DNA from 3 places in the Thermosipho sp. 1074 genome. Region 2 is predicted to be linked to each of the others. Evidence: predicted binding sites of a transcription regulator. Region 2 holds the regulator's gene; each other region holds the start of a gene.

Region 1 (7,096 bases), on a different contig from region 2:
AAATAAAAATTCCAGGAGTAATCGTCGATTACATTGTGGGGGTGGAAAAATGAATATAAAAGAAAAAATTGCAATACGAGTAGCCAAGGAATTGAAAGATGGGCAATTGGTAAATCTTGGAATAGGATTACCCACTCTAGTGGCAAATTACATTCCAAAAAATATTCACGTGTTTTTTCAAAGCGAAAATGGTATTATCGGTATGGGACCTGCTCCAAATGTAGGTCTTGAAAACAAAGATTTGACAAATGCAGGTGGAAGTTATGTTACAGCATTGCCCGGTGCAATGACCTTTGATAGCGCCTTTTCCTTTGGAATAATCCGTGGAGGACATTTAGATATTACTGTACTCGGTGGCCTACAAGTAGACGAAGAAGGACACCTTGCAAATTGGATGATTCCAAACAAAATGATTCCTGGTATGGGTGGCGCTATGGATTTAGTCACAGGTGCAAAAAAAGTTATAGTCGCAATGACCCATACTGCAAAGGGAAAACCAAAAATTGTTAAAAAATGCACATTACCTTTAACTTCGGTTAGACGTGTAGATTTAATAGTCACAGAACTTGCCGTAATTGAACCTACAAATGAAGGATTAGTATTAAAAGAAATTTCCGAAGAAACTACAATTGATGAGGTACTTAAATTAACAGATGCAAATCTAATTATTAACAAAGAAATAAAAACATTTTAATCCAACTAGGAGGGATATAATGGTATACATACTAGGACTAAAAAGAACAGCGATAGGTACATTTGCGGGGAGTTTAAAAGATATACCTGCACCAAAGCTTGGGGCAATAGCTGCTAAGGCGGCTATTGAACAGGCAAACGTTCCAAAAGAAGATTTTGACGAAACTATCGTTGGTTCTATTCTTACTGCAGGACAAGGTATGGGACCTGGTAGGCAAGTGGGGATATATGCAGGTATTCCAAAGGAAAAACCTGGGTATACCGTCAATATGCTTTGTGGCAGCGGCATGAAAGCTGTTATGATAGGAGCAGTTGATATCATTTCCAAAGAGGCTGATCTTGTTCTTGCTGCGGGTATTGAAAACATGTCTGCTTCTCCTTATTTACTCCCCTCAAAAGCACGATATGGGGTAAAGTTTGGAAATTTTGAAGTAATAGATCACATGATAATTGATGGACTTACCGATGTTTTTAACAACATACACATGGGACTTACCGCAGAACATTTAGCGGAAAAATACCAAATTTCAAGAGAAGAACAGGATAAGTTTGCATATGAAAGTCAAATGAAGACCAAAAAAGCAATAGAGGAAGAAAAATTCAAAGACGAAATTGTTCCAGTAGAGATAATCACAAAAAAAGAAACTAAAATTTTTGATACAGATGAACATCCAAGGCTTGACGTAACACTTGAAAAACTTTCAAAGTTAAGACCAGCTTTTAAAAAAGACGGCACGATAACCGCGGGAAATGCAAGCGGTATAAACGATGGAGGAAGTGCTATAGTACTTGCATCTGAAAAATATGTTGAAAAGAACAATTTAAAGCCACTTGCAAGAATAATAGCATGGGCACAAGCAGGAGTGGATCCAATGGAAATGGGACTTGGCCCTGTCCCCGCAACGGAAAAAGTACTCAAAAAAGCAAATTTAAAGATGGAAGATATAGAACTAATAGAGTTAAACGAAGCATTTGCAGCACAAAGTCTTGCGGTAATAAAATTGTGGAGCGAAAAATTTGGTGTAAGTAAAGACTGGATACTCGAGAGAACAAATGTAAATGGTGGCGCAATAGCTCTTGGTCATCCAATAGGTGCAAGTGGAAACAGAATAATAGTAACGCTACTATACGAAATGAAAAAGAGAAATTTAAGATATGGACTTGCCACATTATGTATCGGTGGAGGTATGGGCACTGCCGTTATAATTGAAAATTTACAGTAACACTCAAAAATCGTATAAATCCAAGTAATCTTTAAGGATTACTTGGATTTTTTTATTTGACTTATGCATACTGTAATATTATAATATTACAGTGTAGGAGGTGTAATATGTGGTTTAGTATAAATTTTTCATCTCACATCCCTGTATATAAACAAATTGTTGAAAATATAAAGCTTGAAATCTTAAAGGGTAGATTAAAAAACGGTGATTTTCTTCCTTCTATAAGGAAATTAGCTAATGATCTAAATGTAAATTTAAACACTGTAGCAAGAGCATACAGAGAATTAGCCAACGAAAATGTTATTAAAGCAGTTCGCGGTGAAGGATATATAGTAATAAAGGATTCTTTGGAAAAATTCAATATGGAAATACTACAAGAACTATCTGAAATTGTAAAAAAATGCCTAAAAGCAGGAATTTCAATAAATGAAATTTGTGAATTTATTAGAGGGGGTGATTTCCTTGATAAAAGTTAAAAATTTAAAAAAAGCATATGGTTCAAAAAAAGCGGTAGATAATATCTCATTTGAAGTAAACAAAGGCGAAATATTTGCACTTTTAGGTCCCAACGGTGCTGGTAAAACAACAACCTTAAAGTGCATATTAAACTTAAGGAAAAAAGACAAAGGAGAAATCATACTCAATGGAACATATACATATCTTCCCGAAAAAAAAGAATTATATAAATATTTAACAGTAAAAAAAATATTGGAAATAACCAAAGAACTTTCTTCAAACTTTTCATTGGAAAAATCATTGGATTTTGTCAATGAATTTCAACTTCCGCTCAATGAAAAAATTGCAACATTATCACATGGAATGACAACATTGTTATATCTTGCAATTGTACTATCTGAAAACGTCGATATATACTTTTTTGACGAACCCACATGGGGGCTTGACCCTCTAATGCAAAAAAAAGTAATCGAAATCATTAGAAAACTATCATTTGAAGAAAAAACTGTATTTTTAACAAGTCACATACTCTCCGAAGTAGAAAAAATTGCAGACAAAATTGCAATTATGTCCAATGGAAAAATTGTCGAATACGATTACATGGATAACATCAAAGAAAAATATGTTTTATGTGTTACTAACGAAAATATCGAAGGACTTTTATACAAAAAAACAGGAAATGAAAAAATAATCCTTTGCAAGAAAGAAAATGCAAAAGGGAATATAAAATCCGCAACTTTCGAAATAATATTTGAGGCTCTTGTAAAGGGGGAAAAGTTATGAAAAAAGAATGGATAGATATGAAAACTAGAAGTATTCTCACCTTTGTTGTAATGTTAATACTCTTTTTTTCTATTGCACCATTTCAAAATTTTGTGATAGATCTTCTAAACAAAAACTCAGAGGTCATACAAAGATTCGTAGGAAATAATTTTGTTGAAAAACTCAAAAATTGGGATTTTTACATATTATCACAGTGGTTTGGGAAAAATTTTGGACAAATAATTCCTATAATTGGTATAATACTTTCATTTCCACTATTTTCAAGGGAATTTGAAAATGAAACAATCTCATTTTTACTTGTAAGAAAATCAAGAAAAAACATATTTTACAACAAGTTTATCGTCAGCTTTATTGTACTTTCTATAGAAATCTTTGTTCTATCTTACATTCCATATATTTACTCCATAATCACAAATAAAACACTTTCTTTTGAGACAACTACAAAATTTTTCATACATTCTTTTATCGGTGCATTTTTCTGGTATTCCATATCTTTTATGTTCTCTGTGATTTTTAACGATCAAGTTAAACCCTTGCTAACTTCTTTTGCAATACTAGGTATTTCAACTACCCTCGGATTTTTAAGACCCATAAGTTTTCTTAACACCTATAAATATATTCTTGGCTACAAAATTTTTAAAGAATCCACAATAGACTTTACATATTCAACATCACTAATTTTAATTGGAACAATACTTTTATCCTTTTCGTATTACTTATTTGAAAATAAGGAGGTGTAAAAATGAAAAGATGGATAATTTCTATTGTAATCTTCTCAACTTTTTTATTTTCATCAAATTTTGAAAAAATAGCTTACAATTATTTTTATGCACTTGTAAATGAAAACTACAAAGTGGCGTACAATCTATCATCCAATATAATGAAACAACATCTTCCAATAGAAAAAATAAAAAAAATATGGCAGCAAATAACATCAACATACGGAAAATTTGAAAAGATAGTAAAATTGCAAATAATAGAAAAACCACCATATAAAGTCTTCATATTCACATCTAAGTTTAAAAAAAGCAATTTAAATATATCTATCACTCTAAACAAAGAAGGAAAAATCGATGGCTTGTTTTTCTCTCCTGCGCAAAATGTAGAATATAAAATACCACAGTACGTTAAAAGTGATAAATTTGTGGAAAAAGACGTAAAAGTTGGTGATCTTCCAGGAAAATTAACAATTCCAAAAGAGCACACAAAATACGCGGTAATTTTAATACATGGTTCAGGGCCACAAGATATGGACGAAACAATTGGACCAAACAAAATATTTAAAGATATAGCATATGCCTTGTCAAGTAACAATATAGCAGTATTAAGATATAACAAAAGAACTTTGTATCAAGCAAATGAAAATATAACAATTAAAGAAGAAATAATAAACGATGTTCTAAAAGCAATAAAATTACTCAAGGATTATAACTACAAAGAGATATATCTACTTGGACATAGCCTTGGTGCATATGTAGCCCCATACATTGCAACAATAAATGATAATATTTCAGGATTAATATTACTTGCCCCACCTGCAAGAAATTTAGAAGATGTAATAGCTGATCAACTAAAGTTTCTACAAAATACAAATAATGAAGTATTACAGAAACTACAAGAGCTTAAAGAAAATAAAATACCAAATGACGAATTTGTATTAGGCGCAAAAGCAAAATATTGGTATGATTTACGAAGCTACAACCCATTAAAATACTTAGGAAAGGTGAAAACTTTAATACTTTTTGGAAAAAATGATTATCAAGTAACTTTAAAAGACTACAACATATTCAAAGAACACTTAACTAACAATACCAAAATTATACTCTTTAATGGATTAACTCATTTATTTATACCAGGTGAAAAAACACCAAATGCATACTTAATCGAAAATCATGTTGATGCAAAAGTTATTGATGAAATTATAAAATTCATAAAAAATTAAAGGAGGAGAACATTATGTTAATATCTACCACGGAAAAAGTTCCAGGGTACAAAATAACAAAAATATTGGGAGTCGTTATGGGAAACATAGTACATTCCAAACACCTAGGAAAAGATATAGCCGCAGCATTTAAAACCTTGGCCGGCGGTGAAATCAAATCCTATACAGAAATGATGACTGAAGCAAGAAACAAAGCAATAGAAAGGATGATCGACGAAGCAGAAAAGCTAGGAGCCGATGCAATAGTATCAATAAGATTTTCCAGCGCCGCAGTAATGAGCGGTGCCGCAGAAATATTAGCATATGGCACAGCAGTGAAATTATCCCCAACCAACAATAACAATTAAAAATTACGTTTGCTATAATTTTAAGTAAACAATAAATTAACACACAGGAAGGCGTTTATTCATGAGCCTTCCTGTTTTTTAGAATTTTGTGTTATCACTCTTGACAATAGAGTGCTAATATCATATAATATAAACTGGGAGGTGGAAAAATGGCAAATAAGAAAGAATACGTTGTAGGTATAGACTTGGGAACAACAAATAGTGTAATCGCATGGATGAAACCAGATTCAAATGTTGAGGTTATTCCAAATGCTGAAGGTACAAGAACTACACCATCAATAGTCGCTTTTAGTAAATCGGGTGAAATATTGGTTGGCGAACCTGCCAAAAGACAATTAATCTTGAATTCTGATAGGACTATAAAATCAATTAAAAGGAAAATGGGAACAGATTACAAAGTAAAAATCAACGACAAGGAATACACCCCACAAGAGATTAGTGCATTTGTATTAAAAAAGTTAAAAAGAGATGCTGAAGAATATTTGGGTGGCGAAATAAAAAAAGCGGTAATCACATGTCCTGCATATTTTAACGATGCACAAAGGCAAGCAACAAAAGACGCTGGAAAAATAGCTGGGTTTGAAGTCTTAAGAATAATAAACGAACCTACAGCCGCTGCACTTGCGTATGGTCTCGACAAAAAAGGAAAAGAAGAAAAAGTTTTGGTATACGACTTAGGTGGAGGTACATTTGACGTTTCGATCCTTGAAATAGGGGATGGAGTTATTCAAGTAATCGCAACATCTGGTAATAACCATCTTGGAGGAGACGACTTTGATCAAAAAATAATTGACTGGTTAGCTGAAGAATTCAAAAAACAACATGGTGTTGACCTTAGAGAAGACAAACAAGCATTACAAAGGTTAAGAGATGCAGCTGAAAAAGCAAAAATTGAACTTTCAAGTAAGTTAGAAACAGATATAAGTCTTCCTTACATAACAGCTACCGCAGAAGGTCCGTTGCATCTTGAAATGAGACTAACACGTTCGATGTTTGAATCTCTTACTAGAGATCTAGTAGAAATGACGAGAAAACCTATAGAACAAGCTTTATCAGACGCAAAACTTAGACCAGAAGATATTGATGAAATAATATTGGTTGGCGGAATGACAAGAGTACCTATGGTACAAAACTTTATCAAAGAAATTTTTGGAAAAGAACCGAATAAAGGAGTAAACCCCGATGAAGCTGTTGCAGTTGGAGCAGCTATTCAAGCGGCAATATTAGCTGGAGAAGAAGGTGCACAAGGTAAAGACATTGTCCTAGTAGATGTCACTCCATTAACATTGGGAATTGAAGTAAAAGGCGGATTATTTGAGCCAATTATTCCTAGAAATTCAACAATACCAATTAAGAAGAGTAAAGTATTTACAACAGCAGAAGATGGTCAAACCGAGGTAGAAGTTAGAGTATATCAAGGTGAAAGACCAATTGCAGCGGATAATATATTGCTTGGTAGCTTTAGATTAGTTGGAATTCCACCTGCTCCCAGAGGAGTCCCTCAAATTGAAGTTACTTTTGACATTGACAGCGACGGTATAGTACATGTCTCTGCAAAAGATTTAGGAACTGGAAAAGAACAATCTATGGTTGTCTCTGGAAGACATAAACTTTCTGAAAATGATATTAACAAGATAATAGAGGATGCAAAG
Region 2 (7,096 bases):
ATTTTAATATGTAGGTTTGGCAAAATCCAGGTAAATAGATTCAGGGTAACCTGGATTTTTTTTGTGTACTGTATTTGACATTTGCTGTGTAAAAATGTAAACTAATAATTGAGGTGATAAAATGAAAGAAAGATTAAAAAAGATTTTGGTGATTTTATCTGAATCAAAAGGTCCCGTTAAAGGTAAGGATTTGGCGGAAATGTTGGGAGTTAGTCGGCAGATAATAGTTCAAGATATATCCGTTTTAAAGACAAAAGGGCACAAGATTTTTTCAACAAGAGATGGTTATATTCTAGAAAAGAAAAAAGATTTTATCAGAAAGATGATTGCCGTAAAGCATTCTGAGGACGAGATTTACGATGAACTTTTGAAAGTTGTAAAAGCTGGAGGAAAGGTAATAGATGTTATAGTTGAGCATCCTCTTTACGGTGAAATTAATGGTAGGCTTGATATTGCAACACTGGATGACGTTGCAAAGTTTATGGCCCTTATGAAGAGTTCAAATGCAACTCCGCTTTTAAAATTATCCGGAGGTGTTCACATACATACTATAGAAGCTCCAAATAAAGAGGTTATGGAAAAGATATTAGAAGCTTTAAAGGATTATCTTTTGGAGGTGAAAAAGTGAAAATCGATCAAGTCATTGATAGTGTAGTTTCAAAAGAAAAACAAAGAAATCTCTTAATTTTGACTTCTTTAATATGGATAGTAGGCTCTGCTGGTGTTATGGTTATGCCATTTGTCCTTCCGAATTTAATTTCAGAATGGCAACTTTCAAAAACCATGGCAAGTTCTCTTGTTAGTGCAACCTTTTTAGGCATGCTTTTTGGTGCATTGTTGTCCGGTGTGATTTTGGATTACTTTGGCAGAAAGACCGGTACTATTTTTTACTTGTTAATTTCCGTGATTTTTACTGTATTGTTTGGTTTTTCAAAGGGATATTCAATAGCTTATTTATTGAGATTTTTATCTGGTTTTGGATATGGAGGACTTTTGCCTTCGGCGAATACTTATCTTTCTGAATTTACATCGATAAAACTTAGAGGAAGGTATTTAGTATATTTGGAAACCAGTTGGGCAATTGGAAGTATATTAATAGCACTTTTTGCGGTAACTTTTGGAGAAAGATTTGGATGGAGATGGAATTTTTATATTTTTTCATTAGGGTTGTTGATATTAATAGCACTTTTAAAAAATTCTGAAACTCCAAAGTATCTTTTTGAAAAAGATGGTATAAAAGCTTTAAAAGAGAGATATGGTGATGTTCCAGGTAGTATTGAAAGCGTGGAAAAGGTGAAAGTTACTTTTGGTGCTTTGTTTAGAAGTAGATACATTAAACAAACTATTTTGGTTATGATATCTTGGTTTGTCGTAAGCTTTGTGTATTACGCACTTTTTTCATGGGCACCTAGGGTTTTTGTGGAAAACCTTTCAATTACCATAACTAAAGCAAAATGGTATACATTTTTTGTATATCTTGCCCAATTGCCTGGGTATCTTTCTGTGGCGTATTTAATAGAAAAATGGGGAAGGAAAAAGACTTTATCCGTGTATTTTATAGGAATGGGACTTTCTTCGTTTTTCCTATTTCTTGCCTCTGGAAATATTACGTTTTTGTTTGTTGTTTTAGTTCTTTCGTTCTTTACTTTAGGAGTCTGGGGATTAGTATATGCGTACACCCCAGAGTTATTTCCCACCTCATTTAGAGGTACTGCAAATGGAGTAGCAGGTGTAATGGCAAGAGTTGCTGGAATAATAGCACCATACTTTACGGGATACTTTGTTGATAAATCCATAGTTGCCGCGCTTTCATATACTGCGATATTTTCAATTATTACAGGTCTATTAGTATTGATTCTTGGTGTGGAAACTAAAGATAAGCCAGTTGGATAATTTTGGGCATCTTATGATGCCCATTTTTTGTTTAATTGACTGTTCAATTTTTTTATGTTATACTATTATCAGACAAAGTATGAGAGTGATAATTCCTCTGATAAAGAGGTGAAAATATGAAAGATTTGTCCGATAGACAAAAGAAAATTCTATATTGTTTAGTTAGAGAGTATGTAAAATCTGGTATTCCAGTAAGTTCCCAAAAAGTTTTAGAAACAACGAATTTAGAGTGGAGTGGGGCAACTGTTAGAAACGACATGAGAAAGTTGGATTATTTAGGATATGTTTTTCAACCCCATACTTCTGCGGGACGTATTCCTACGGACAAGGGGTTGAAGTTTTATGTAAATGAAGTGTTAAAGGTGAGAAAGGAGACAAAAAAGGTAGGTTCTTCGATAGATGTTAGAACGGACTTTCCGATAGGTGATTTGGATAAAGTCATACGAGGTGCTGCAAAGCTTTTATCAAATACTTTAAAGGCCTTTGTTATTATAGAAAAACCTAATCCCATGAATCTCAGAATTAGAAGGATTGTCCTAACTCCAGTTACAAAGACATTTTCCATTGTGAACATTATTACTGAATTGGGACTTACTTCTGTTCTTCCTATACAACATTCCGAAATTTCTAATATATTGGAAATTGAAGAGTTTTTGAATAAAAGTCTTGATGGAATACTTTTGAGTGATTTTAAATTAAAATTAAAAGAAGTGGTTGAAAAGTTTTCATGGGTTGGTGGTAGATTAAAAGAATTTATAGAACTTTCTGAAAGAATTGCGTCTGAAAAATACGATGAATATATTATTGAAGGAGTATTTAATCTTGTGAATGCAAAGAAATTTGGTGAAGATAAATTAAGAGAAATTGTAAAAATTTCTACAAATTCTGAATTTTACCCGCAAATTTTTTCACTAGGTGAAGGAATATACGTAGGAAAGGAACATAATATAAGAAATTTTGAGCAATATGCAGTTTTGATAATGCCTTATTTTGTCTTTGAGCGAGAAGTGGGGAGAATTGCCGTAATTTTTGATAAATTTAGTGATTACTCTAAGGTATTTGATAGTGTGGAATATGTGGTAAACAGACTTACTGAATATTTTACTATTGTTGCAAGAAATGTTGAATAATTGGAGGTGATTGAAGTGGAAAAAGAAATGAAAAATGAAATAAAGAATGAAGAAAAGAAAGAAGAAAGGAAAGAAGTGGCAAAAGAGAAAAAAACACCAGAGAAAATTGTGGAAGAACAAAAAGAAAAAATAAAGAAATTAGAGTTACAGTTAAAAGAATTTGAAAATTATGCACGTGTATTAAAATCTCAATTTGAAAATTACAAAAAAGATGTACTCAAAGAAAAAGAACAAATAGCAGTTTCAACGATGGGAAGGATTTTGGAAAGATTTTTGCCAATTTTAGATGATTTTAAAAGATCATTTTCGAATGCAAATGATGAAGAAAGAAATACACAATTTTACAAGGCAATTGAATTGATTTATAAGAATTTATTTAAATTGTTGGAAGGTTTTGGACTTGAAGAAGTTAAAGTAGGTAATAAATTTGATCCATTTGAACATGAAGCAGTAGAAAGAGTTGAAGATGAGGAAAAAGAAGAATATTCTATTGTAGAAGTTGTGGAGGATGGGTATAAGTTTAAAGGAAGGATTTTAAAACCTGCAAAGGTTAAGGTCTCGGTAAAGCCTAGGAGGTGACTTTATGGCAAAAAAAGATTATTATGAAATTCTTGGCGTTTCAAGGAACGCATCCCAAGATGAAATAAGACAAGCGTATAAGAAGCTTATAAAAAAATGGCATCCTGATAGAAATTATGAAAATAAAAAGTTAGCAGAAGAAAAATTTAAGGAAATTCAGGAAGCATATGATGTGCTTTCTGACCCTGAAAAGCGAGCAATGTATGATAGATATGGTTATGTGGGAGATGTGCCACCAAATGCCGGGGGCGGATTTGGTGGATTCGGTGGTTTTGAGGATATTTTTAAAGACTTTGGTGATTTTATAAACAACGATATTTTCAATATTTTCTTTGGTGATCAAAGAACATCTTCAAGAAAGAGAGCAAAAAGACCAAAAAGAGGAGAAGATATAAATATTTCCGTTGATGTGTCTTTTGAGGAGTTGTTTACCGGAATAAGAATACCGCTTGAATATGATAGATACGAGGTTTGTGAACATTGTAATGGTGAAGGAGTTGAGCCTGGTAGTGGTTGGATTACTTGTCCAAAGTGTCATGGGACGGGTACAGTTAGAGAAGAAAGGAGAACATTTTTAGGTGTTATTGTAAACCAATATACGTGTAATCATTGTGGTGGAACAGGAAAAATTCCTGGGGAGAGTTGCCATACTTGTGGTGGAACAGGAAGGATAAAGAAAAGATATAAGGTTGAAGTTAACATTCCAGCTGGTATTGAAAATGGAACTATCTTGAGAATACAAAGAGGAGGGAATGCCGGGTATAATGGAGGAGAATATGGTGATTTGTATGTTCACGTAAGGGTTGTTGGATACTCTGATTTTGAAAGAAAGGGAAATGATTTAATTAAAGAGATTAAAATAGATTATTTGGAAGCAATTTTAGGTACAAAGGTAAAAATTAGAATGCCAAATGGTAAAATAAAAGAGGTAAAAATTCCAGCGGGTGTTCAACATGGACAAGAAATATATGTATATGGTGAAGGATTGCCTGATATGAGAACGGGGAAAAGAGGAGATTTAATTTTGAGGGTTAGAGTTGAGATTCCAAGTAGGGTATCAAGAACTGAAAAAAAGTTATTAAAAGAGATAGCAAAGTTGAGGGGAAAGGATGTTGAAGAGGGTTGAAGAATTTTTAAAGAATTTTTTTAAAGAGTATAGATTTTCAGGAGCTGTTTTGGGGGTAAGTGGGGGAGTTGATTCTGCGGTAGTCCTTGGTTTATTAGTGAGAGTGTTAGAAAAAAGTAGAATAAAATGTTTTATCCTTCCAGAGAGAGATAGTCCAAGAGATTCAATAAAAGATGCAAAGTTTGTTTGTGAGCATTTTAATGTTGATTATGAAGTTAAAAATATAAGTAGAATAGTTAGAAAATTTGGAGTTTATAAATATTATCCACCAGCTTTATTTGTTCCCTTTAAAGTAAAAGAAAGATATGCAAAAAGTAGATGGAATAAGTATAAGAACGAAGGTAATCCGTTTGAATTTGATGTCTTAGGGATAGAAGATGAAGAATTTCTAAAAGGAATAAGTTATTATAGAATAAAGCATAGGGTTAGAATGGTTTATTTGTATAAAGAAGCTGAAAAGAGAAACTATGCAGTGGTTGGTACAACTAACAAGACGGAATTTTTAACAGGTTTGTACGTAAAATGGGGGGATGATTCTACAGATGTTGAACCTTTACTTCATCTTTATAAAACGGAAGTGTACAAGTTGGGGAAAATTTTAAACGTTCCAGAAAGAATCCTTGAAAAACCTGCCTCACCAGATTTGATACCTGGCCTTAGTGATGAAGAAGTCTTTGAATTAGACTATCCCACTTTAGATAGGATCCTAAAGAAAATAGTAGAAAATAAAGACTTATCCGATGAAGATCCAGAAAAAGTAAAAAAAGTAAAGAAATTATATGAGATTGGGAAGTTTAGAAATAAAGTAAGAAATATTAGCATTGAGGGATAATATGAAGGATATAGCCAAGAAGATAATTTTAGAAACATTTGATCAAATAAGTCCAGAAAAGTTGGTTTTGGAAAAGTTAAAAAAGATGAACTTGAAAAAGGTTTATGTACTTTCTATTGGAAAAGCAGCGTGGCGTATGGCGAAAGCTGTATCTGAGTATTTGGATGTAGTATATGGGATTATAATTACAAAGTATGGATATTCATTTGGGGGTATAAAAAACTTCGATATTTTTGAAGCAGGACACCCCATACCGGATGAAAATTCACTAAAGTATACAAAGTTTGCCATTGAAAAATTGAGGAAATTAACGCAAGATGATGTTTTGTTGTTTTTGATTTCAGGAGGAGGTTCTTCTCTTTTTGAATATTTGGAAGAAGGTGTAACACTTGAAGATTTGAGAAACATAACAAATGATTTATTGAGAAAGGGTGCAAATATTGAGGAAATTAATATAATAAGGAAAAAAATTTCTAAGGTAAAGGGCGGAAAATTTCTTTCTTTAATTAATGCAAAGGTTGTACCACTTGTGTTATCGGATGTGTTAGGAGATAAATTAGAATACATTGCTTCTGGACCTGTTTATCCAGATAATAGTACTTTTAATGATGTAAAGAAAATAGTTGAAAAATATAAAATAAACTTGAACGAAAATATATGGAATGTTTTACAAAAGTGTGCAAAAGTCCAAAGAAAAATTTCTCATTACATTGTAGGTAATGTGGATTATGCGTGTAAAAAATTGGAAGAAAGTGCAAAAAAATACGGTTTTAATACATACATATTAACAACACAATTAACTTGTCAGGCAAGAGAAGCGGGAAAGTTTTTGGCAAGTATTGTAAAAAGCGAAAATTCCTTTAAAAAGCCTTATTGTTTAATATTTGGTGGAGAAACTGTGGTAAAGGTAAAGGGAAATGGTCTTGGTGGAAGGAATCAAGAGCTTTCTTTTTCAGCTGCTATCGAAATAGAGGAAATTGATAATGTAGTTATTGCATCTGTAGGTACAGATGGTACAGATGGGCCTACAGATGCAGCAGGTGGTATAGTCGATGGAAATACTGTTAAAATCGTTAGAGAGAAAGGTTTTTTACCAGAGGATTTTTTGGAGAATAATGATACGTATAATGCTTTAAAGATTGCAGGTGATTTGTTTATTAGTGGTCCTACAGGAACAAATCTAAACGATATAGGTTTTATACTTAAGAGGTGAGAATATGAAAGCTATAGTACTAACAAAGATTACTGAGTATTTTAGAAAAAAGATGGAGGATTACAAAGAAATTGAGTGGTTTACTTCAAAGGATATAGCACGTTTAGAAGAAATGGATATAGTAATTGGTGGATTTTTAACAGAAGAGCAGGTATTGAAAGCCAAAAATTTAAAGGTAATCTTTATTCCATGGACTGGTACTGATAAATTACCTTGGAAGGTTATAAAGGAAAGAGGAGTAATTGTATCAAATTCACATGGAAATGGTAAAATGGTTGCAGAAAGAGCTATTGCCCTTTCCCTTGCTTTAATGGGGAGAGTTG
Region 3 (7,096 bases), on a different contig from region 2:
AATTTCCGGATACGGGATTTGCACCTGAATGCATACCATCAATGCTGATTATTATAATGCCGTTATCTAGTTTGTTTACAAGTTCATTAAATGAATAATTACCACTTTCTATTACCAAATTTATTGGTTCAATTGATCCATTTAAACTATTTCCAGTAGATTCAACGTTATCCTTTTTTGCAGTTTTTAAATCGTATAGGTAGCTTTTTAAAACACCATTTTCAATTATAACTGTTTCTTTTGTTGGAACACCTTCATCATCAAATGGTCTGTTATTTATACTTCCTTCAACATATGGCAGATCTTTAATGTTTAAAATAGTGTTTCCAATCTTTTCATTTATTTTTCCCTTTAATGGAGATATATTTTTTTGGACATTTTCGGCGGAAATCATACTCTTTAAAAGTCCTAAAAGCTCTTCAAATGCGGTATTTCTGATTATTACTCTATATTTGCCAGATTTTACAGGTTTTGCCCCTAAAAGGCTTAAAGCTTCTTTACAAGCTTTTTTACCAATTTGTTCTGGAGATAAATCTTCAAATCTTTTACCTATTTCAAACCAAAATCCAGAATGTGTGTTATCATCTTTTGATATTGATATAGCATATGAAAATCCACCATCCATTGTGGATGAAATATCTAATCCAAGAGTATTTGAAATTGACTTTGAAATTTTTAAATTTTGAAATACGGCATTTGGTACTGTTACAATTCTTTCATCACATTTTGCGCTGTTGTAAAGTTTTTTTACAAAGTCAAGTTTTTCCTTAACAGGAGTTTTTTCGAAATTTCCATCATAAGTTTTCATTTCAAGGTATTTTCCTTTTCCATCGTAAAAGAAATTTTCATCTTCTGTATCTGTTATTTTCCAATTAGAAAGTGCTTCGTTGAATAGAGCTTCTGGATCGTCAAATCTTTCGGAAAAGCTCTTTCCTATCTTTCCATCTTTTAGTATTTTTATAGTTACTCTAGAATTTGATGCATCTTTATACTGATCAATATCATCGTTTGCATATGAAACCATAAATTCCATTTTTTCAGAAAATTCCACTTGTGCTTCGAAACCATTTTTCTTTGCAAGCGCAAAAAGTTTATCTTTAAATTCTTTTAAATTCATTTATTTCGCCCCCCGACAAGTATTTCTGAAACTCTGATTGTAGGTTGTCCCACATCTGCGGGTACAGCGCCGGATATTGAACCACAAACCCCTTGACCTCTTGCTATATCGTTACCTACCATATCTATTTTTTGTATAATTTCATAGCCTTTTCCAATAAGGGTTGCACCTTTCACAGGTTTTGTAATTTTTCCATTTTCTATCAAATAGGCCTCCATTACAGCAAAGTTGAACTCACCTGTACCAGGCATTACAGAGCCTCCTCCCATTGTTTTCGCATAAAGTCCATACTCGGTAGCAGCTATAATCTCTTCGGGATAGTATTTTCCAGGGAGTATAAATGTGTTGCTCATTCTTGAAGTAGGTGCAAATGTATAGTCTTGTCTTCTAGCACTACCGGTACTTTCCATATTCATTCTTCTTGCTCCAAGTTTATCTATTAGATATCCAACAAGTATACCTTTATCGATTAAAAGATTTCTTCTTGTTGCTGTTCCCTCATCATCCACATTTGCAGAACCCCATCCATTTGGAATTGTTGCATCATCAACTGCAGATACACATTCTGCCGCAACTTTTTGTCCTAACTTTCCAGCAAATACTGAAGCACCTTTTGCTACAGAAGTTGCTTCAAGTGCATGTCCTACCGCTTCGTGGAAGATAACTCCACCGAATTCATTTGAGATAACTACAGGCATTTTCCCAGCTGGTGCGGGTTCGGCATCTACCATTCTAACGGCTATTCTTGCCGCTCTTTTTGCGGCTTCTTCTACATCGATAGTATTAAAAAATTCAAATCCCATACCAGCCCCTGGTCCATAGAATCCACGCTCCATATTTCCATTATGTTCTGCGACGGTGTTTATCATTAACCTTGTTTTTATTCTTCTATCTTCTGCCCAGGTACCTTCTGAATTTGCAACTAAAATTTCTTGATCATACTCCCAGTACCAAACAAGTACTTGCTTTATTAAATTCGAGAAATTTTTGGCTGCATGGTATGCCGTTTTCATTATTTTAGCCTTTTCTGTTTTATCAATTTCCATTGGATAAAAATGTATTAGATGTCTGTTTTTTATTTTTTTGTCATCAAAGTCCAACTTTAAGTTGGAAACTTTTGTTTCGGAAAGTGCCTCTCCAACTCTTTTGGCTACAGATAAAAGATTGTCCCTTTCAAAGATGTTTGTGTATGCGTATATAGCTTTATTTCCCAAAAACCCCCGTATACCTATTCCCGAAATGTTATTTGTATTTGCTTTTTGAATAAAACCATCTGCAAGTTCTATTCTGTTTTCGTATTTGTTTTCAATAAATACTTCTGCAAAGTCACCGCCGTATTTTAAAACTGTGCCTATAATGTCTTTTATCAGATCTTTACTTAACACTATTTCACCCCTTCTTTTCAATTAATTTTAGTAATGCTTTTGCAGCAAGGATAGTACCTTTCTTTTCATATCCTTTTATCCCAAGCATCGTCCTTATTTCACCTACTTTCACCTCCGTTTCAAATAGTTTTTTAAAGAATTTCTCAGCTATCTTTTCATGTTTTTCCCGCATCTGAATTGCACCAAATGGATTTGAAAAATAAGAAGTGGTGATTCCAATTTCAGCGGTTGTGCCTTTTGCCATCCTTTTCCCTTCAGAAAAGACTTTTAGTGCTTCTTCATACGAGTCAAAAAATTTTATTCTTTCCTCGTTATTTTTAACTTCTGTGTAGTTGTTAGCATAAAACAAGAAATCGATTTTTGTTGGTGTAACTATTTCTTTGTAATTGTTAAAAGGAACAATGACTCTTGCATTTATTTTATCTGGATTCATAAATATACTTCTGTCCATAGTGTGGTATGCATAACCTGGTGGAAGGTCATCAAGTCTTACAAATGCTCCTGTTTCAGTTCCATATGCCACGACTTTGTTGTTTTCTATACTTAGACTTCCCATATCATCGATGATAATATTTACATCTGCTACTTCATCTAACCTATTTAGTGCTTCTAAAGTTTCACTCTTTCCTGCTCCACTGTCTCCTAAGAACATTGCAACAGCACTTTTCCCGGATTTCAGGGTAATTTTTGCCATGGAACCATGTATTGGAAGTTTTCCATTGTCTATCATAATGAGGTTGTGAACAGTAAGTGTTGTTTTTTTCATATATCCAAAATAATCGTTTTCATCTAAATTTGGGATAACTCCAACGTATAGATTTTTTTCTTTGAAGACTACAGCATTTTTCCATTCGTCTGTGTAATCTGGTATTTTGTCTGGTGAAATTCCAAAAATAATTATGCCATCGGGTTTTCTGTTTTTGATATCTTTCGGGGAGGCAATTTCAAATAGATTTGCCAATCCTGCACCGTGAGCAAGAAAATCTTTGTGAACAAAGTTAAAAAATAGTAGTTTTCCTACAAATATCGGTATTCTAAACCATTCATTGGAAGATAACTCAATTTTATCTATTATATTTTTTTCAACTACGGGTATAATTCCCTTTCTTTTGTTGGATTTCGTGTAGAATATTGCAGGTGGGTCAAAAATTGCTCCCCAAATTGTGGGAATTTTCTCCATCCAGTTCAAATTGAAGTTTTCACATTTGACATAGTCGTATAAAAACATTGCTTGAGCTCCACTTGGAAGTTGTCTCATAACTTTGGGAAATTCATTGGTTATATTGGATAATAATTGCCGGTATAAATTTTTAATAACAGCCTTAAATTGATCAGCGACCATTGTCATAGTATATTCTACGCTTGCCCTTCTGTTGTAATCATTTACATATTTTTCATTACGAATCATAAATCTGTGTTTTGAGCGCCAGAAAGTATAAAACGCTTCTATAAATTTTTCCAATTGTACGGGATTAGTGTAACTTAAAATATGGGATAATTCTTTTAAATTTCTCATAGTAAGAAGATTAAAGTATTCAGCTATTCTTTTTGTATCATACTCATCTCCAAATTTAAAAGGGGAAAGGGCTTGTAGTAGGGGACTATTTTTTTCGACGAGAATTTCAATGAATTCTTTTAAAAGTGCCTCGAATTTTTTATGTCCCATAATTTGACTGTAATTGGTGTAAATAACAGAACCATCGATAATGATTGAGCGGCTCATTCTAACACCTCCGAAAGTAATTTGTAAAGTCTTTCTTCATCTTTGAGATAAAGAAAGCCAATTAATACTTCAAAACCTGTGCTTTTACGATATGCGGGATCATTACCGTATTTTCCAGCACCTTTGCTATTAATCCCTCTTTTTACATAGGAAAATTCTTCGTCACTTAGGTTGGGAAGGATTTTGTCAAGGAGTATTGATTGATAATTTCTGTTTACTACAGATTGTGTATTTTTGTGTAGTTTTTTTACAGAGGTTTTTTTAAAATAGTGTAATTTAACATACAAATTAAACACTGCATCACCAATATACGCAAGTGTGTCTGTAGAAAGTTCGTTTGTGTTTACATTAGGTTTAATTCTTGAAAAGATATCCAAGTTTTCTCCCCCTTATTACTATTCTAACACAGAATTTTAGTATGGTATAATACTTGAGATGCAAAAAGTGCAATCAAAAATTAAGAAGGTGGTGTTTATAATAAGAAAATTTATGTATATTATGGAGATCGTATTTTTTGTTTTGTTTTTTTGGTTGTTGAAAAATAATATTTTACTAAAATGGATTTTTATATTTGGAATTAGTTTGTTTTTATCACTTTTCTTCGGAAGATTCTATTGTGGCTTTATATGCCCAATTAACACAATATTTAAGCCTATAAACTTTATTTATAAGAAATTGAATATAAAAAGATTCAAAGCGCCTAAGATCAATGTATTAAGGTATGTTATGCTTGTTGCTTTTATTATGTTATTTGTTGGAACAAGGCTTTTAAAAGTAAAATTAAACATTTTGTTGTACGTTATTGGATTTGCCACGCTTATTACCTTGTTTTTTGAAGAAGAATTTTGGCACAAAAAGTTGTGCCCGTACGGTACTTTACTAACTGTAGGTGGAAAGGTAGCACCTTTAAAATTAACAATAGATGAGAAAAAATGTGTAAGTTGTGGAATGTGTCAAAAGGTTTGTCCTACAAATACGATAATTACGTTGGAAAATAATAAAAGAAAAATTATTGCCAAGGAATGTTTAATGTGTTTTGAATGTGAAAAAGTTTGTCCGGTAAATGCTATTCATTTAAAAATTAAGCATATTGACTAAATGTTTAAAATATGATAAATTATACTTGGTTAGGGGCCGTAGCTCAATTGGGAGAGCGCTACCATGGCACGGTAGAGGCAGTGGGTTCGAATCCCATCGGCTCCACCAGAAGGGAGGCTAGATGCCTCCCTTCCTTTTTTTTTGTTATGTAAAAGTGAGAAATACAAAGAAATATGTACTTATTTAAAAATAATATTTGTTAATTTCTTATATTTGTCCAAAATAAAGCTTAACATTTTCGATATTTTTGGTAAACTAAAATTAGCAGTCAACGCTTAAGAGTGACAATAAAATTTTGAAAGGGGGTAAGGATATGAAAGTTAAACCACTTGGTTCAAGACTTTTGATAAAGCCAATTCAAGAGGAGAAAAGAACAGAAGGAGGAATTGTACTTCCTGACACAGCTAAGGAAAAACCCATGAAAGCAGAGGTTGTTGCTGTGGGTAATTTGGAAGATTCGGATGTTGATATTGTAGTTGGTGATAAGGTAATCTTTTCTAAGTATTCCGGAACAGAAATAAAAATTGAGGACGAAGAGTACATTATCATCGATGTTGAAGATATTTTAGCAAAAATAGAAGACTAATGAGGAGGTGACACGAATGGCAAAAATGTTAAGATTTAGTGAAGAAGCAAGAAGAGCTCTTGAAAGAGGTGTTGATGCTGTTGCAGATGCAGTAAAAATTACATTAGGTCCAAAAGGAAGAAACGTAGTTATTGAAAAATCTTGGGGAAGTCCAACTATTACGAATGATGGTGTTTCAATAGCAAAAGAAATAGAACTTGAGGATAAATTTGAAAATCTTGGAGCACAACTTGTTAAAGAGGTTGCAAGTAAAACAAACGATGTAGCAGGTGACGGTACAACAACAGCTACTGTATTGGCTCAAGCAATGATTAAAGAGGGAATTAAAAATGTAACAGCTGGTGCAAATCCAATTCTTGTGAAAAGGGGTATTGATAAAGCGGTTACAGCAGCAGTTGAAGAAATTAAAAAGATTTCAAAGAGCTTGTCTAGTTCTAATGATATAGCACATGTTGCATCCATTAGTGCAAATAGTGAAGAAATTGGAAAATTGATTGCAGAGGCAATGGAAAAAGTGGGAGAAGATGGAGTAATTACAGTTGAAGATAGCAAATCAATTGAAACATTTGTTGAGTTTACAGAAGGTATGCAATTTGATAGAGGTTACGTCTCTCCATATTTTGTTACAGACCCTGAGAAGATGGAAGTTGTTTACAATGAACCATTTATTCTCATTACGGACAGGAAACTTTCCAATATTAAGCCATTGATTCCAATCCTTGAAAAGGTTGCTCAAACTGGTAAACCATTAGTAATTATTGCTGAAGATGTTGAAGGAGAAGCATTAACAACATTGGTCTTAAACAAACTTAAAGGCACATTGAATACAGTAGCTGTAAAAGCACCTGGATTTGGTGACAGAAGGAAGGCAATGCTTCAAGATATTGCAATTCTTACCGGTGGTATTGTTGCAAGTGAAGAAGTTGGAATTAACCTTGAAGATCTCACATTAAATGATCTTGGTAGAGCAGACGTAGTAAGGGTTAAGAAAGATGAAACTATAATAGTTGGTGGACATGGTGATCAAGAAGAAATTAAGAAAAGAATTGCTCAAATAAAGGCACAAATTGAACAAACAACTTCAGAATATGAAAAGGAAACATTACAAGAAAGAATGGCAAAGCTCGCTGGTGGAGTAGCAGTAATCAAGGTAGGAGCTGCAACAGAAACAGAATTAAAAGAAAAGA

What was found. The regulator HrcA, encoded in region 2, represses chaperone genes, less so after heat shock. The targets are predictions, from matches to a motif close to ATTAGCACTCNNANNNTNNGAGTGCTAAT.
Region 1: dnaK (molecular chaperone DnaK) is a predicted target of HrcA. The motif match lies at 5,535-5,563, and genes of this name have one in related genera.
Region 3: groES (co-chaperone GroES) is a predicted target of HrcA. The motif match lies at 5,584-5,612, and genes of this name have one in related genera.

The regions. Positions count from the first base shown of each region.
Region 1 is NZ_LBEX01000017.1:50,006-57,101, reverse strand. Features, by position in the region: gene XO08_RS06370 (CoA transferase subunit A) at 1-53, shown strand, start outside; gene XO08_RS06365 (3-oxoacid CoA-transferase subunit B) at 50-694, shown strand; gene XO08_RS06360 (acetyl-CoA C-acetyltransferase) at 714-1,916, shown strand; gene XO08_RS06355 (GntR family transcriptional regulator) at 2,024-2,392, shown strand; gene XO08_RS06350 (ABC transporter ATP-binding protein) at 2,343-3,155, shown strand; gene XO08_RS06345 (ABC transporter permease subunit) at 3,152-3,895, shown strand; gene estD (esterase EstD) at 3,898-5,097, shown strand; gene XO08_RS06335 (YbjQ family protein) at 5,112-5,444, shown strand; gene dnaK (molecular chaperone DnaK) at 5,594-7,096, shown strand, end outside.
Region 2 is NZ_LBEX01000004.1:19,951-27,046, reverse strand. Features, by position in the region: gene XO08_RS01625 (transcription repressor NadR) at 122-628, shown strand; gene XO08_RS01620 (MFS transporter) at 625-1,893, shown strand; gene hrcA (heat-inducible transcriptional repressor HrcA) at 2,010-3,023, shown strand; gene XO08_RS01610 (nucleotide exchange factor GrpE) at 3,051-3,602, shown strand; gene dnaJ (molecular chaperone DnaJ) at 3,607-4,728, shown strand; gene nadE (NAD(+) synthase) at 4,712-5,560, shown strand; gene XO08_RS01595 (glycerate kinase) at 5,562-6,773, shown strand; gene XO08_RS01590 (2-hydroxyacid dehydrogenase) at 6,778-7,096, shown strand, end outside.
Region 3 is NZ_LBEX01000003.1:220,564-227,659, reverse strand. Features, by position in the region: gene XO08_RS01450 (TldD/PmbA family protein) at 1-1,117, opposite strand, end outside; gene XO08_RS01445 (TldD/PmbA family protein) at 1,114-2,502, opposite strand; gene XO08_RS01440 (phosphoenolpyruvate carboxykinase (ATP)) at 2,507-4,225, opposite strand; gene XO08_RS01435 (Mini-ribonuclease 3) at 4,222-4,602, opposite strand; partial or broken gene XO08_RS09490 (4Fe-4S binding protein) at 4,661-4,897, shown strand; gene XO08_RS09375 (4Fe-4S binding protein) at 4,952-5,323, shown strand; tRNA gene XO08_RS01425 (tRNA-Ala) at 5,356-5,431, shown strand; gene groES (co-chaperone GroES) at 5,637-5,909, shown strand; gene groL (chaperonin GroEL) at 5,926-7,096, shown strand, end outside.